4 regions of the Priestia flexa genome follow, and region 4 is predicted to be linked to each of the others. Evidence: riboswitches for the same ligand, from Rfam matches in the RefSeq annotation. Region 4 holds a riboswitch; each other region holds the start of a gene.
What was found. A riboswitch is a leader RNA that binds a small molecule or an ion and turns the genes downstream of it on or off. The one in region 4 is predicted to bind thiamine pyrophosphate.
Positions count from the first base shown of each region.

Region 1: linked by a shared signal. The riboswitch ahead of LZP85_RS03215 (acetylornithine deacetylase) and the one ahead of tenA (thiaminase II) in region 4 are both predicted to bind thiamine pyrophosphate.
Region 2: linked by a shared signal. The riboswitch ahead of tenI (thiazole tautomerase TenI) and the one ahead of tenA (thiaminase II) in region 4 are both predicted to bind thiamine pyrophosphate.
Region 3: linked by a shared signal. The riboswitch ahead of thiT (energy-coupled thiamine transporter ThiT) and the one ahead of tenA (thiaminase II) in region 4 are both predicted to bind thiamine pyrophosphate.

Region 1 is NZ_CP090431.1:629,956-633,112, reverse strand. Features, by position in the region: gene tenA (thiaminase II) at 1-548, opposite strand, end outside; gene LZP85_RS03215 (acetylornithine deacetylase) at 548-1,825, opposite strand; TPP riboswitch at 1,933-2,035, opposite strand; gene LZP85_RS03210 (HAD family hydrolase) at 2,342-2,995, opposite strand.
Region 2 is NZ_CP090431.1:311,834-314,990, forward strand. Features, by position in the region: gene LZP85_RS01635 (amino acid ABC transporter substrate-binding protein) at 1-293, opposite strand, end outside; gene LZP85_RS01640 (hypothetical protein) at 687-887, shown strand; TPP riboswitch at 972-1,070, shown strand; gene tenI (thiazole tautomerase TenI) at 1,151-1,777, shown strand; gene thiO (glycine oxidase ThiO) at 1,761-2,888, shown strand; gene thiS (sulfur carrier protein ThiS) at 2,885-3,088, shown strand; gene LZP85_RS01660 (thiazole synthase) at 3,094-3,157, shown strand, end outside.
Region 3 is NZ_CP090431.1:1,652,279-1,655,435, reverse strand. Features, by position in the region: gene LZP85_RS08385 (TcaA NTF2-like domain-containing protein) at 1-456, opposite strand, end outside; gene thiT (energy-coupled thiamine transporter ThiT) at 642-1,214, opposite strand; TPP riboswitch at 1,275-1,377, opposite strand; gene LZP85_RS08375 (GNAT family N-acetyltransferase) at 1,445-1,939, opposite strand; gene LZP85_RS08370 (cysteine hydrolase family protein) at 2,036-2,614, opposite strand; gene LZP85_RS08365 (cupin domain-containing protein) at 2,636-2,947, opposite strand; gene LZP85_RS08360 (YqcI/YcgG family protein) at 2,922-3,157, opposite strand, start outside.
Region 4 is NZ_CP090431.1:1,431,959-1,435,115, forward strand. Features, by position in the region: gene LZP85_RS07260 (aldehyde dehydrogenase) at 1-939, shown strand, start outside; gene tenA (thiaminase II) at 979-1,668, opposite strand; TPP riboswitch at 1,780-1,878, opposite strand; gene LZP85_RS07270 (sodium/glutamate symporter) at 2,274-3,157, shown strand, end outside.

The sequences.
Region 1 (3,157 bases), 800 kb from region 4:
AGCTGATCCATTAGATCAATGCACCAAATCGCAAGCTCACCAAATTCAGCTGAGCTGTACATGTGAATCCACTCACTATAAAGCTCATGAGCTGCTCCAGGCTGAGTGGAAAGCTCTTTGCCAATTTCCCAATAGCTCCACATGCACGGGAGCAGTGCGGCAACAAGCTCAGCTAGCGTTCCGTTTTGAGAAACGTGAAGCATATAGTGCGTGTAAGCAAGCGTTGTTGGCGCGGGCTCTGCTGTTTCTAGTTCTTCAGGAGTAATTAAAAAACGTTTTGCATATTGTCTATGTAGCTCCATCTCTTCGTTGATTGTTGAATGTAATAACGCTGCAAATTTCCCCATCGTTTGAACATCTGTTGCTTTTACTGCTCCAAGTGCAAATAGCTTCGCATAATCAATTAAATACACGTAATCTTGTACCATATAAAAGCGAAACTTCTCTTGCTCTAACGTCCCTTCTCCCATCCCCTTTACAAAGGGATGCTCATGCGTTTGCTTCCAAATAGGCTTTACTTTTTCATATAAACGTTCACTGAATCTCATTAGGCACTCTCCTTTTTTGTATGTAGCCACTCATAAATAAACTGAACCATCACTTTCGTGTAATCGAGTAATTGATCAACGGACAGCTTTTCATTAACAGCGTGTGCTTCCGTTAATTCGCCTGGGCCATAAATAGCTGTAGCTATACCTGCATCAGCTAGCCAGCCACCGTCCGTAACCGTTGGAGAGACGTTGACTTTCGCTTCTTTCATTGTCACTTCTCTATGAGCACTGACTAACGAGTGAACTGCTGGGTGATTTCTATCTACTTCAAATGCAGGGAAAATTTCACCTCTATCTTCAATCATTGATGTTCCTCCCCACTTAAACGTTGGGAGATTTTCTCTTAGCCACCGATCTGCTTTTGCAACCTGTAACAGATGGTCTTCTACTTCTTTCGCTACTTCTTCATACGATTCATTTGGATAATAATGAACGGTCACCCACAGCCTGCACTCATCTGCGATAAACGCTGCGTGGCGACCACCTTCAATAACCGCTGGATTGATTGTATTTGTTCCAGGCGGAAAGCCAGGGTAGCTTTTGACAACAGCCCAGTGGCGCTCTAACTCTTGTAGTGCACCAATTAATTTCGTCATTTTTTCAATTGCACTGGCTCCCAACAAACCGCCGCCGGCATGAATCATTTGTCTTCTTGTGGCATCATGATATGTTTGCTTACTTTTCACAGTTATCCACCCGGTAATGACTCCACCTTGACCTTGGATTTGCAAATCACTTGTATCAACCACAACCGCAAAGTCTGCGCTATATCCTCGCTTGCAGCATTCAAGGGTACCTGCTTCTCCAACCTCTTCACCGATAACTGACTGAAACACTAAATCACCAGGAAACTCCACTCCAGCTTCACGTAGAAGCTTAATAGCAAACAGCGCACCAGCGAGTCCGCCTTTCATATCGGCAGCGCCTCTCCCCGTAATAAATTCTTCACCGCACCTCGCTTGAAACGGATCAGCATTCCATCCTTCGTCTTCGTTAACAGCTGCAACATCAATATGTCCATTAATAATTAAGCTCTGGTACCCACTTCGATTTGTTCCCTTTAATGTTCCAACAACGTTAGGATCATTTGGATACACGTCCCACATATCTGTTTCAAAACCATAGCTTTCCAACAGCCGCGCAATATAGCTCTGCGCTTCTTTTGTATTACGTGCAGGTGGTGCTGGTGTTTTGTAAGATATGAGCTTGGTCAAAAGTTCAATAAGCTCATCTCGTTTGTCATCTACTTGCTTTACTACATCCGTAATATTCATGCCAATTCCCTCCTTCTAAACCACATAAAAAAGCGCTTCTTTTCATAGAAAAGAAGCGCTTGAATATACACATGTATCCCTCTTACATCACGTAAAAGTCATAGATGTAGCACACAATACCTCTTTCCTACGCTAGTATTACCTAGTTCAGGTTATAAGGGTTAAGACAAGCGTCTCTCTCAGCTTTGAAAAGCACCCCTAGTGGTTTGATAATGACTATTTTTTTGTAAAACTATCTGATTATTACCTCTATTAGTTGTACCACACTACCTTATATAGTTCAATACAATTTGCAGAATTCTAATTTGACCTTCAAAGCCACAATAGCGTTATGTTTAATTCTATCGGATGCCTACTAAGTATAGAAGACTAGGGACGAGCTATTCAGCTTAAAATCCCTCCTTTTCTATACTTACTTCTTTTGACAAGTTGGACAGTAATACAACCGCCTCATATTCCGTTCCCAAAAATACACTTAGAACCATAGAAAGTGGAGCTAATGCTAGCTCCACTTTTTTAATGACTTACCTGTTCAATTACTTCTTGCAACGACTTCTCTTTCATAGAGGCAATGCGTAAGTGATACGTTTCAAACGTCAAATGTGCAGAGAGACGATTCGGCACAATTACACATTGTAAACCCGCAGCAATCGCAGCTTTTGCACCGTTGGCTGAGTCTTCAAAAGCAATGGCTTCAGAAGGTTTTACGCCTAACTTTTCAACTGTTTGCTTATAAAGAGCTGGATCTGGCTTAACTTTTTCCACGTCGCCACGCGTTTGCATCACTTCGAAATGACCAAGGAGATCTAATTCCTTTAAAAACGACGTAACCCATGCACGGTCTGAACTGCTAGCTAAACCAATTTTCAGTCCTAATTCTTTCGCTTCTTTTAAATACTCAAGAACGCCTTCACGAGCTGCAAGCTGCTTCATTTTTTCTTGGTGACGCTTTAATGACTCTTTTGCAATTTCTTCCTTCGTTAATTCACGACCAAACTGCTCATATAAAAAGTCGTAAAGCGCTTTAGTATCCGTTCCTATATAAGACGCAAACTCTTCAATTTTCAAATGTACGCCACGAGGTTCTAGCATATCGCAGTATACTTCATACCAAACTGATTCTGTATCTACAATTAATCCATCAAAGTCAAACACAATTGCTTTAATCATCTTTCATACCGCCTTTATATCTCAATTCTAGTTAATATCCTATCACGTTCTTATGAGTAGAGCTACAAATGTATATTTCAGCTAGCACATCGACATATGGATATCATTTACATTTTTCTATTTCTTTACGCTCAACTTTTCTATTTCAGTTGATGAGCAAAC
Region 2 (3,157 bases), 1.1 Mb from region 4:
AACATTCCATCCCACTGTGTTTCTTTAAATTCAGCTTTCACGCCAAGACGTTTTGCAACTTCTTGTGCAATTTCAACGTCAAAGCCTGTTAGCTTATTAGCGTCGTCATGGAACGTAAATGGAGGATACGTACCTTCTGTTCCAATTGTCAGAACGCCATCCTCTTTTACTTTTTCGTATAAATCTTGATCACTTTTACTTGCGTTATTTGTTTCTTTGTCATTTGAGCCACAAGCTGCTAGGACAACTGTGAACGCTAATAAAAGGAATAAAAATGCAACTGATTTTTTCATTTTTTGTTAAACCCCCAGTAATTTGATAGGAATTATATTTCTTGATAGCGTAATTGATATTAAACAAGAAGAAGTTAAAAGTCAATAAAAAAACTTCTAATAGATAGTATGGCTTTTCTCAATGGGTTTATGTACTTTGTAGACCATCAGAAAAAGGGTGAAGACTAAAAAAGGAAGAGGGGGCTTAGCACATTTAAGATGATTAGTTTAAGGGTAAAAAGGAAAGGGAATAAGTAGATAGCCGATGATACTTTAACAAACGTGACGCTCTTCTCTTATCGTTTTTGGGACAATTGTTTTATTTTGATCAGATATTCCTTACTCATACTCGAAACTTGTTATAATAGAGAGAAGAGCATTGAAATTAGGATTTGAAAAGTGGAGATAAGTTTAATGAGAAAACGTGAAGTATGGAAATATATTTTATTGATTGTAACAATTGCGGGACAAGTCATTAGTTTTATCTTTTTAATGGTCAACAGTATAGCTGCTTTGTTATTCTACGGATTTTATATTTTAACATTTGCCATCTTACTGAGCTCATTTCTGTGGGAAGAGCATAGGGAAAAAGAAAAAGAGCTCGAAGATTATTAGCTCAATACATGAGAAAAACGGTCCAGTAGGTTGTAATCACTCACAAATATGTTATACTTCTAAATGAAAAGTGAAAATATTAGAAAAAATCACTAGGGGAGCCTTTATGGCTGAGACGAAAAATTCGGACCCTTTGAACCTGATCTGGTTTGTACCAGCGTAGGGAAGTGGATGAGCCATGTTTACATAATTAATGCATGCCAAACCACTCTACGTTGTAGAGTGGTTTTTTACGTTTATGTCGAAATAAAGGTGAGGATGCTATGGTACCCAAGTTACACGCTGTGTCAACAGGGAAACAGCCTCTTGAACAGCTTTTGAAAATTATCAGAGACATTGAACCATATGTAGGAGCTATCCATATTCGAGAAAAAGAGCGAACGGCACGAGAGTTAGAAGTGCTTATTGGAGACCTGAAAAAAGAAGTTCCGGCTTCAAAGCTAATTGTTAACGATCGAGTAGATGTAGCTTTTGCTGCTCAAGTCAAAGGTGTGCATTTGGCTTATCACAGTCTAAGTGCTCAAGGAGTAAAAGCACATTTTCAGCAATTGATTGTTGGTAAATCTGTACACAGCGTTAAAGAAGCAAAGGAAGCTGAACAATCAGGCGTCGACTATGTCATTTATGGTCATATCTATCCATCGCAATCAAAACTGGGTCAAACACCTCGGGGACTTGAACAGCTGAAACAAGTCGTTGATTCAGTGCAGATACCGGTAATTGCAATCGGGGGAGTTATGCCTTGCAATGTAAGAGAGGTATTGAGTACAGGGGCACATGGCGTCGCTGTCATGGCTGGTGTATTTAAAGATGAAAACCCGTTACAAGCGGCAAAGGAATACGGTGAACAACTACGAAAGTGGAGTGATACATATGGAGGCACATTATGATGCGCTCGTTATTGGTGGTGGAGTCATTGGAGCTTCAACCGCGTATCAGCTTTCTAAAATGGGGTATAAGGTAGCCATTTTGGAAAAAAATCAGATTGGTTGTGAAGCATCGGGAGCAGCTGCTGGAATATTAGGAGCACAAGCTGAAATTGATGAAGAAGGGCCTCTTTTGGAACTAGCCATTCGAAGTAGAGCACTTTTTCCGAATCTGGTAGCTGAATTAAAAGAAAAAACAAATATTGATGTTGAGCTCATTCAAAAAGGCTTGTTAAAAGTAGCAACAACTGAAGCTGAAGCAAACGTGCTACAAGACAAAGCGGAGCGCCACAGACGGTGGGATTCAGACGTTAGGTGGTTATCTCCTGACGCAGCAAGTGAAGCTGAACCGCTCTTAACCCCTGATACATACGGGGCGATTAGCATCCCAAAAGATGGACAGCTGATGCCAGCTAAGCTAACTCATGCTTTGGCACACGGAGCTTTATACCATCAAGCGGCAATTTATGAGAACTGTCATGTCCATCACTTTATATACGATAACAAAAAGGTAGTTGGCGTTCGGACATCAGCGGGCAACTTTTACAGCGACCAAGTGATGGTAAGTGCAGGTGCTTGGACAAAAGAGCTGGTGGCCGCTATTCATCCAAAGCATCTGTTTCCTATTAAAGGTGAGTGTATATCTCTCACGACGAATCAGCCAAGCATTCAAAAGACTATTTTTTTAGATGAAGGATTTTATATTGTTCCAAAAGCAGGAGGAAGAGTAGTGATTGGAGCTACAAAGCGCGCCCATGATTACACGAAGCACGTATCTGCAGAAGCTATTGAATTTCTAATTAGCAAAGCGATTTCTCTCGTTCCATCACTTGCAAATGCATCGTTTGAAAAAGCATGGGCAGGACTTCGTCCGCAAACCGTAGATGGGTGGCCGTATTTAGGACAGCACCCTGAGCTAGATAATGTTTACTTAGCTTGTGGGCACTACCGAAACGGTATTTTACTAAGTGCGATTACAGGGAAAATTATGGCGGAACAAATGATGGGTGAACATCCAAAACATTCCTTTTTTACGGCTTTTCGCTTACAAAGAGAAATGGAGGGAACGTATTGAACTTAATAATTAATGGGAAAAGCGTTGATATAGATTCCTCAATTCAGACGGTTTCTCAACTATTGGAATCAAGAGATTTACACGAGAAAGTGGTTATTGTCGAGTTAAATAAAAAAATTTTACAAAAGCAAGATCATGAAAAAGCGTTGCTATCAGAAGGCGATTTATTAGAGATTGTTTCATTTGTAGGAGGAGGATGAAAGTTATGTTGAAAATAGGAAAATATGAATTTGCATCTCGTTTGCTTTTAGGTACAGGGAAGTTTCCAG
Region 3 (3,157 bases), 220 kb from region 4:
ATTAGGTTGATGGATGGTGACCTCTTCAAACGTTTGTAAATTTATTTGATTTTTCTCAGCTTCATACCAGTTCACAACTTGAAACGTCTTTAGTTCTTGACGAATTCCTTGCTCCGAAAAATTATCAATTTTCATTACTTGCTGTTTATAAAACTCACTATCTTCTATTATATATGTCTGAATTGACTTAGCTGATTTATGAAGGATTCCATCATGTAAAGCCTTGAAGTAGCTATTCATAAACTGCGAGATTATTTTTTCATCTATTGTATCTGAAATATCATATCTGTACTGGTTTTCAACAACATCTTTCTTTGCTTCTTGATCATGACTTTCTATCTCTCCTGCAATCATCAAGTCCGTATCGACTTCAGTTGCTTTTTGAGCTTTTTGCTGACATCCTGCGAGTAAAAGGGATGTTGCAATCGTCATGTAAAGGAGATTACGTTTGTTCATTAACATGATTCCTTCCTACAAAAAATGGTATGTATATTCTTCCAACAAACAGACCTAGTATACCATTCTACAAAAAAACCCTCAACCCTTTCATAAAAAGAACAAAAACACTGAAAACATGTAAATTGGTTTAAAAACGCAAAAAACCTATAGGATGTTACTCCTATAGGTTTCATTCCTTTTATTTATGATGCGCGATTTAATACCACTCTTGCAGCAGACGGAATTAATACGGCTAAAATGATTAGGCAAGCAATCATGGATCCCACCATTGCTAGTCCATTCATCGTAAATGAATACCATAATGCAGATACTCCTTTTGGTGCATAAGAGCCCCAAAAAATAATCCCTGCAACAAAGTGCCAAAAATAGCGAGCAACGCTGCCGATAACAATTGCTAAAATAATAAATGTAAATGCTTTTGTTCGATTGTTAGTAGCTAAGTTCTGCTTAATAGCACCAGACAATAGCCCTGCTAGACCAATGAATGCAAATGCAATAAAATATTCGATAAATGCTTGTAGAGGTGTTAATACATAAGCAGTACCCGTGACAACTTGTAGCAATCCCCACAAAAATCCAGCTACCACGCCTGATTTAAATCCCCATCGAAAGCAAATAATGAAGATTGGTACCATGGAAAATGATATGGACACGGCAGGTGCAATTGTAATTGATGGCAATATATCAATTATCATTGCTAGAGCTGCAAAGATTGCCACTTCAATTTTCGCTTGTAAAGACATTCCTTTGTTCATCGTCTTTTCACTCCTGTTGTAAAATCATTAGTATTCAACGACAAACACAGGAGGCAGCACAAGCTGCACGCTCCACACTCCCTACGCTAGCATTAACTAACAGGTTCAAAGGGTCAGAACAATTGGTTCACTCTCAGCCATTCAGGCTCCCCCTGTGGTACGTTGATATGTATTATTAGAACGCTTTCTATTATAACATAATTCTCAAACAAGATACTATTTAATTTCACTTAAAGAATCAGTTGATAAAACAGAACATCTTGCCATTGATTGAACTTCCATCCTACTTCTTTAAATTCCCCACAAAAGGTAAATCCAAACTGTTCATGCATTTTAATACTTTTATCGTTTCCTTTTGTAATACCAGAAATAACAACGTGATGATTTAACTCTTTTGCTTGTACTAGAATAGCTTCCATTAACCTTTTACCAATTCCAAATCCTTGGTGAGCTTCATCTACATAAACGGAGAGTTCAACTGTTCGAATATATGCTTCTTTATCACGGTAGGAAGACAAAGATGCGTATCCAGCTACTTCACCATTTCGTTCAGCAACAAGCAGTGGAAACAGTTGACTTTGGTCGTGAGATTCAAACCAGCTTTTACGTTGCCCAATTGTTACAGGAGTTAAGTCAAATGTTGCTGCGCTTTGGCGTACTGACTGATTATAAATAGCCACCATTGTAGGTAAGTCTTCTGCTAAAGCTTTTCTAATTACTGTCATGATGTATCGTGCTCCTTTTTCAAAATGATGTTTCTATTGTACTTGTTTTTGTCAGAATAATCTACACAAAAAAAACTGATGCAAAAGCATCAGGCCTCATTTTATATATTGATAGGATTGCAGTACGCGTAGGGCTTCGGATGTTGAAGTAACCGTTGCAAATTCATTGTGAAGAGATGATAAGCTTAAGCGATGAACATCTTCTGCTGCAAAAGTTGTTTCACCGTCATATGATAACAGATTGAAACACGCAGTTGCATCGTGGATGACGTAAGTGCGATAACCTAAGTTTCCTGCCATGCGTGCCGTTGTAGAGACGCAATGGTTCGTTGTTAAACCTACTAGTATAAGCGTATCGTATCCGTTTTCCTTTAGATAGTTATCCAGTTCTGTTCCTATAAAACAGCTATTTTTATGCTTTCGAATTAAGTATTCATCACCAACAGGACCGAAACCTTCTTTGAAACGGAACCCTTCCGTCCCTGGAAAAAGAGGAGATGTTTCGCTTTTTGAAGCATGCTGGACATGAATAACCGGAAACTGCTGTCTCCTCCAAGCTTGTAAAAGAGTGAGCATATTATCTTCTGCATGAATATTATTACGAGTTCCCCAAGCATCTTGTTCAAAACCTTTTTGTACATCTATTATGATTAAAACAGGGTTTGATTGAATCATTCCAGTCATCAACTTCTTTCATCAAAATTTTAAAATGGAGATTACATACGTACAACCATTCACATCAGCTTTTGACGCATGCTTTGTGTGTTTTGGTAAATAAATACGATCTCCCGCTTCGCACCGAGTTGTTTCTCCCTCAACTGTAAAATAAATAGATCCTTTAATAATATGAAGAATCTCGTCGGTAGGGTGAGTATGACTTGGGTGTTCCTGCCCTGCAACATCATGTTGAACCTCTACATAACCGGTATGTTTTGGAAGTAGTTCATGTATAACTTCTTCAAGACCACCGCCAATTCCTTTTTTAATAAAGGCTTTTTTTAACTCCATCTCTTTCACTCCTTTTTAGCTTGAATGGACATTCTGTTGGGAACGAGTTGTTAACATCTCGCAAGAAATACTGCTTCCATTCATGATTTTCTTGATCTCCATACCATCCTAGATGAGGATGCGCTTCAACTTTGTCGTAATCTTCAAGTCGATTCCGAACCGTTTTTTGAACTTGCTGTCCCATTTTTGTATGAGGAGTCATTCCCTCAA
Region 4 (3,157 bases):
AATGTTTCAAGGGTAATGGAAGAATTGCTTGCCAAAACGTTTGACCCTTCGTTTGTTACAGTTATAGAAGGAGCTGTGGAAACGACTCAAATCTTATTGAAGCAACCGCTGGATTATATTTTCTTTACAGGAAGCGTCAATGTTGGAAAAGTCATTATGCAAGAAGCAGGAAAGCAGCTCATTCCAGTCACGTTAGAGCTAGGAGGTAAGAGCCCTTGTATTGTGCATAGAGATGCAAATGTTGAACTTGCGGCTAAGCGCATCATGTTTGGTAAAAGTATGAATGCTGGTCAAACATGCGTTGCTCCAGACTACTTGTTAGTTCATAAAGACGTAAAGGTTCAGCTTATTGCACAGCTACAGAAAGCCGTAACGCAGTTTTATGGCGAAGATGCACTCACAAGCGGGCGTTATGGCAGAATTGTCAGTGAGAGACACTTCGATCGTTTAATTGAGTTTTTACAAGATGGAAAAGCTGTAATTGGCGGTAATTATAATGAAGAAACGCTCCAGATTGCTCCAACCGTCTTAGACGAAGTAAAATGGGATTCAAGCGTTATGCAAGACGAAATTTTCGGTCCAATTTTACCTCTTATTGAATATGAAAGTGTAGATGAGGTCGTAAGTGCAGTTCATCAAAAAGCAAAGCCGCTAGCTCTATATTTGTTTTCAGAAAGTGAAGAGGTTCAGCAGCAAATTATTAACACGGTTTCATTTGGGGGAGGGTGCATTAACGATACGATTATGCACCTGGCAACGCCGCACCTGCCATTTGGAGGAGTTGGAGAGAGTGGAATCGGTCAATATCACGGTGAGGCAAGCTTTAAAACGTTTTCACACTTTAAAAGCGTGCTGAAGCAAACAACAAAGTTTGATTTTGCCTTTAAGTATCCGTCTGATAACCAAAGTCTAAAAACGATTAAAAAGTTTTTGAAATAACGTCAAACGAAAGGGCTTCTTTATAAGAAGCCCTGTTTGTTATGAGTGCACGATGGTTTGAGATAGAGGCCATTGCTCTTGTTTGTAGGCCATGTCCCAAAATAGATACTCAAGTTCGCAACTTTTGATAAAATGCTCTTTCATACGTCTACGTTCCTCAGCTGAAGCTTTTTCTGCTAACTCATCTAATTTGTCACAAAACCATTTTGTCGTTTCTTTCATTTCTCCATTGGTATAAAAGGAAATCCATTCGTAAAAAGGGTGATCCGGTGTTAAGTTCACTTCGCTTGCAATGCGCTCGCCAATTTCAACGTATGTCCATGGACATGGCAGTAGCACAGCAATAATTTCACCTAGTGTCCCTGTATGTGCGACCGTCATCATGTGACTAATATAATGATTTGCTGTTGGTGCTAAGGGCTGATGCTTCATATCTTCATAACGAATGCCAGCTACTTTACAAAAATTATTATGAGGATGGACTTCACTATGTAAAACAATTGAAATACCGTTATTAAACACTTCCATTTCATCACGGGTACTACATTTTGTTAACGCCGCACCGTATATGCGAACAAAAGCAGTTAAATATTCATAATCCTGTGACACATAATGAATTAAAGCTTCTTTTGGAACTTTTCCTTCCTTAATACCTGCAACAAATGGATGTTGCAAGATGGCATCGTAAATGTAAGCTGCTTCTTTGCGTAATTGAGCTGAAAATGACAATTGATATTCCTCCCTAATTGAATCCACAAGGAACGCACTTATAAACGTAGGCAATAACAAAAAAACACCCCATTATATGGAGTGGTAAAGACAGTTGTTGGTGTATTACACGACAACGCCGTACCACTTTCCTACGCTGGTATAAGCCAGATCAGGTTCAAAGGGATCAAGATTCCTTGTCTCAGCCAAACGGCACCCCTAGTGGATTCTTTCATTTTATTCTTATTCAATTTAACATAAAAAAAAGAATTATACAAAAGTTTAGAAAGAATGGTTCAAAAGTAACGGAAAGTAGTAGTTTGAATAGTGATATTTTTTAAAAAATAAACGAGATAAATTACCTATGAAACTAGTAACTAAACGATTGAAGTAGTTAATGAAAAAATGAGAAAATTGTCACGAATCTTGTCGGAATGTGCAAAGGCTGTGCTATCATGCTATAATAATTGTAAGCTCGTTACGTTTAAACAAGCTCAATTAAAGAATTAAGCTACAAATTGAAGAGGTATTTAGCTGAAGCTAAATGGCCTTTTCAGTTTGCCTAGTTTAATATAAATTAGTCCTGTCAATTTAGTAGGAATTATATTTTTTAAGGAGGTTGTTTAATGAATCTATCAGCATGGGATTTATTTGTGGATCTTGGTTTCATCTCACTGTTATTAGTGGCTGGTACCATTATTCGAGCAAAGGTCAGGTGGGTACAAAACTTATTTTTACCTGCGAGTATTATTGCCGGAATATTGGGTTTAGCATTAGGGCCAAACGGTATTGGCCTCATTCCATTCACTGATCAAATTGGAACTTATCCAGGTATTCTAATCGCGGTTATTTTTGGTGCAATTCCAATTGCAACTCAAAGTGTAAAGTTTAAAGAAATAGCGGGTCGCGTAGGTAGTATGTGGTCGTATTCTCAAATGATTATGCTAGCAATGTGGGGCGTCGGTTTACTATTTTCATTGCTGCTATTAAATAACGTTTGGGGAGATTTAAACTTAGGATTTGGCTTGTTATTAGCAGCAGGATTTATCGGTGGACATGGAACAGCGGCTGCTGTCGGAGACGCGTTTGCAAAGCAAGGATGGGAAGAAGGGTTATCGCTAGCGATGACATCAGCAACAATTGGTGTTATTTGCTCAATCGTAGTAGGGTTGGCGTTCATTAAATATTATTCGAAAAAAGGTGAAACAAATTATCTTGCAAGATTTGAAGACTTACCACGAGAATTAAGAACAGGATTAATCCCCCCTGAAAAGCGCACTTCTACAAAAATGGATACGGTATCATCGATTGCTGTTGATCCACTTGTCTTACATGTGGCTTTAGTGACAATTATCGCATTAGGTGGCTACTATTTAAGTGAGCTAGGTCAAACGTTGTTGCCTTCAGTAACAATACCGGCTTTTTCACTAGCTTTTCTTGTAGGTTTAGCTATTAAAGGTATTATGAAGAAAACGAATAGCGATCAGTATATTAATGCAGATGTAATGAA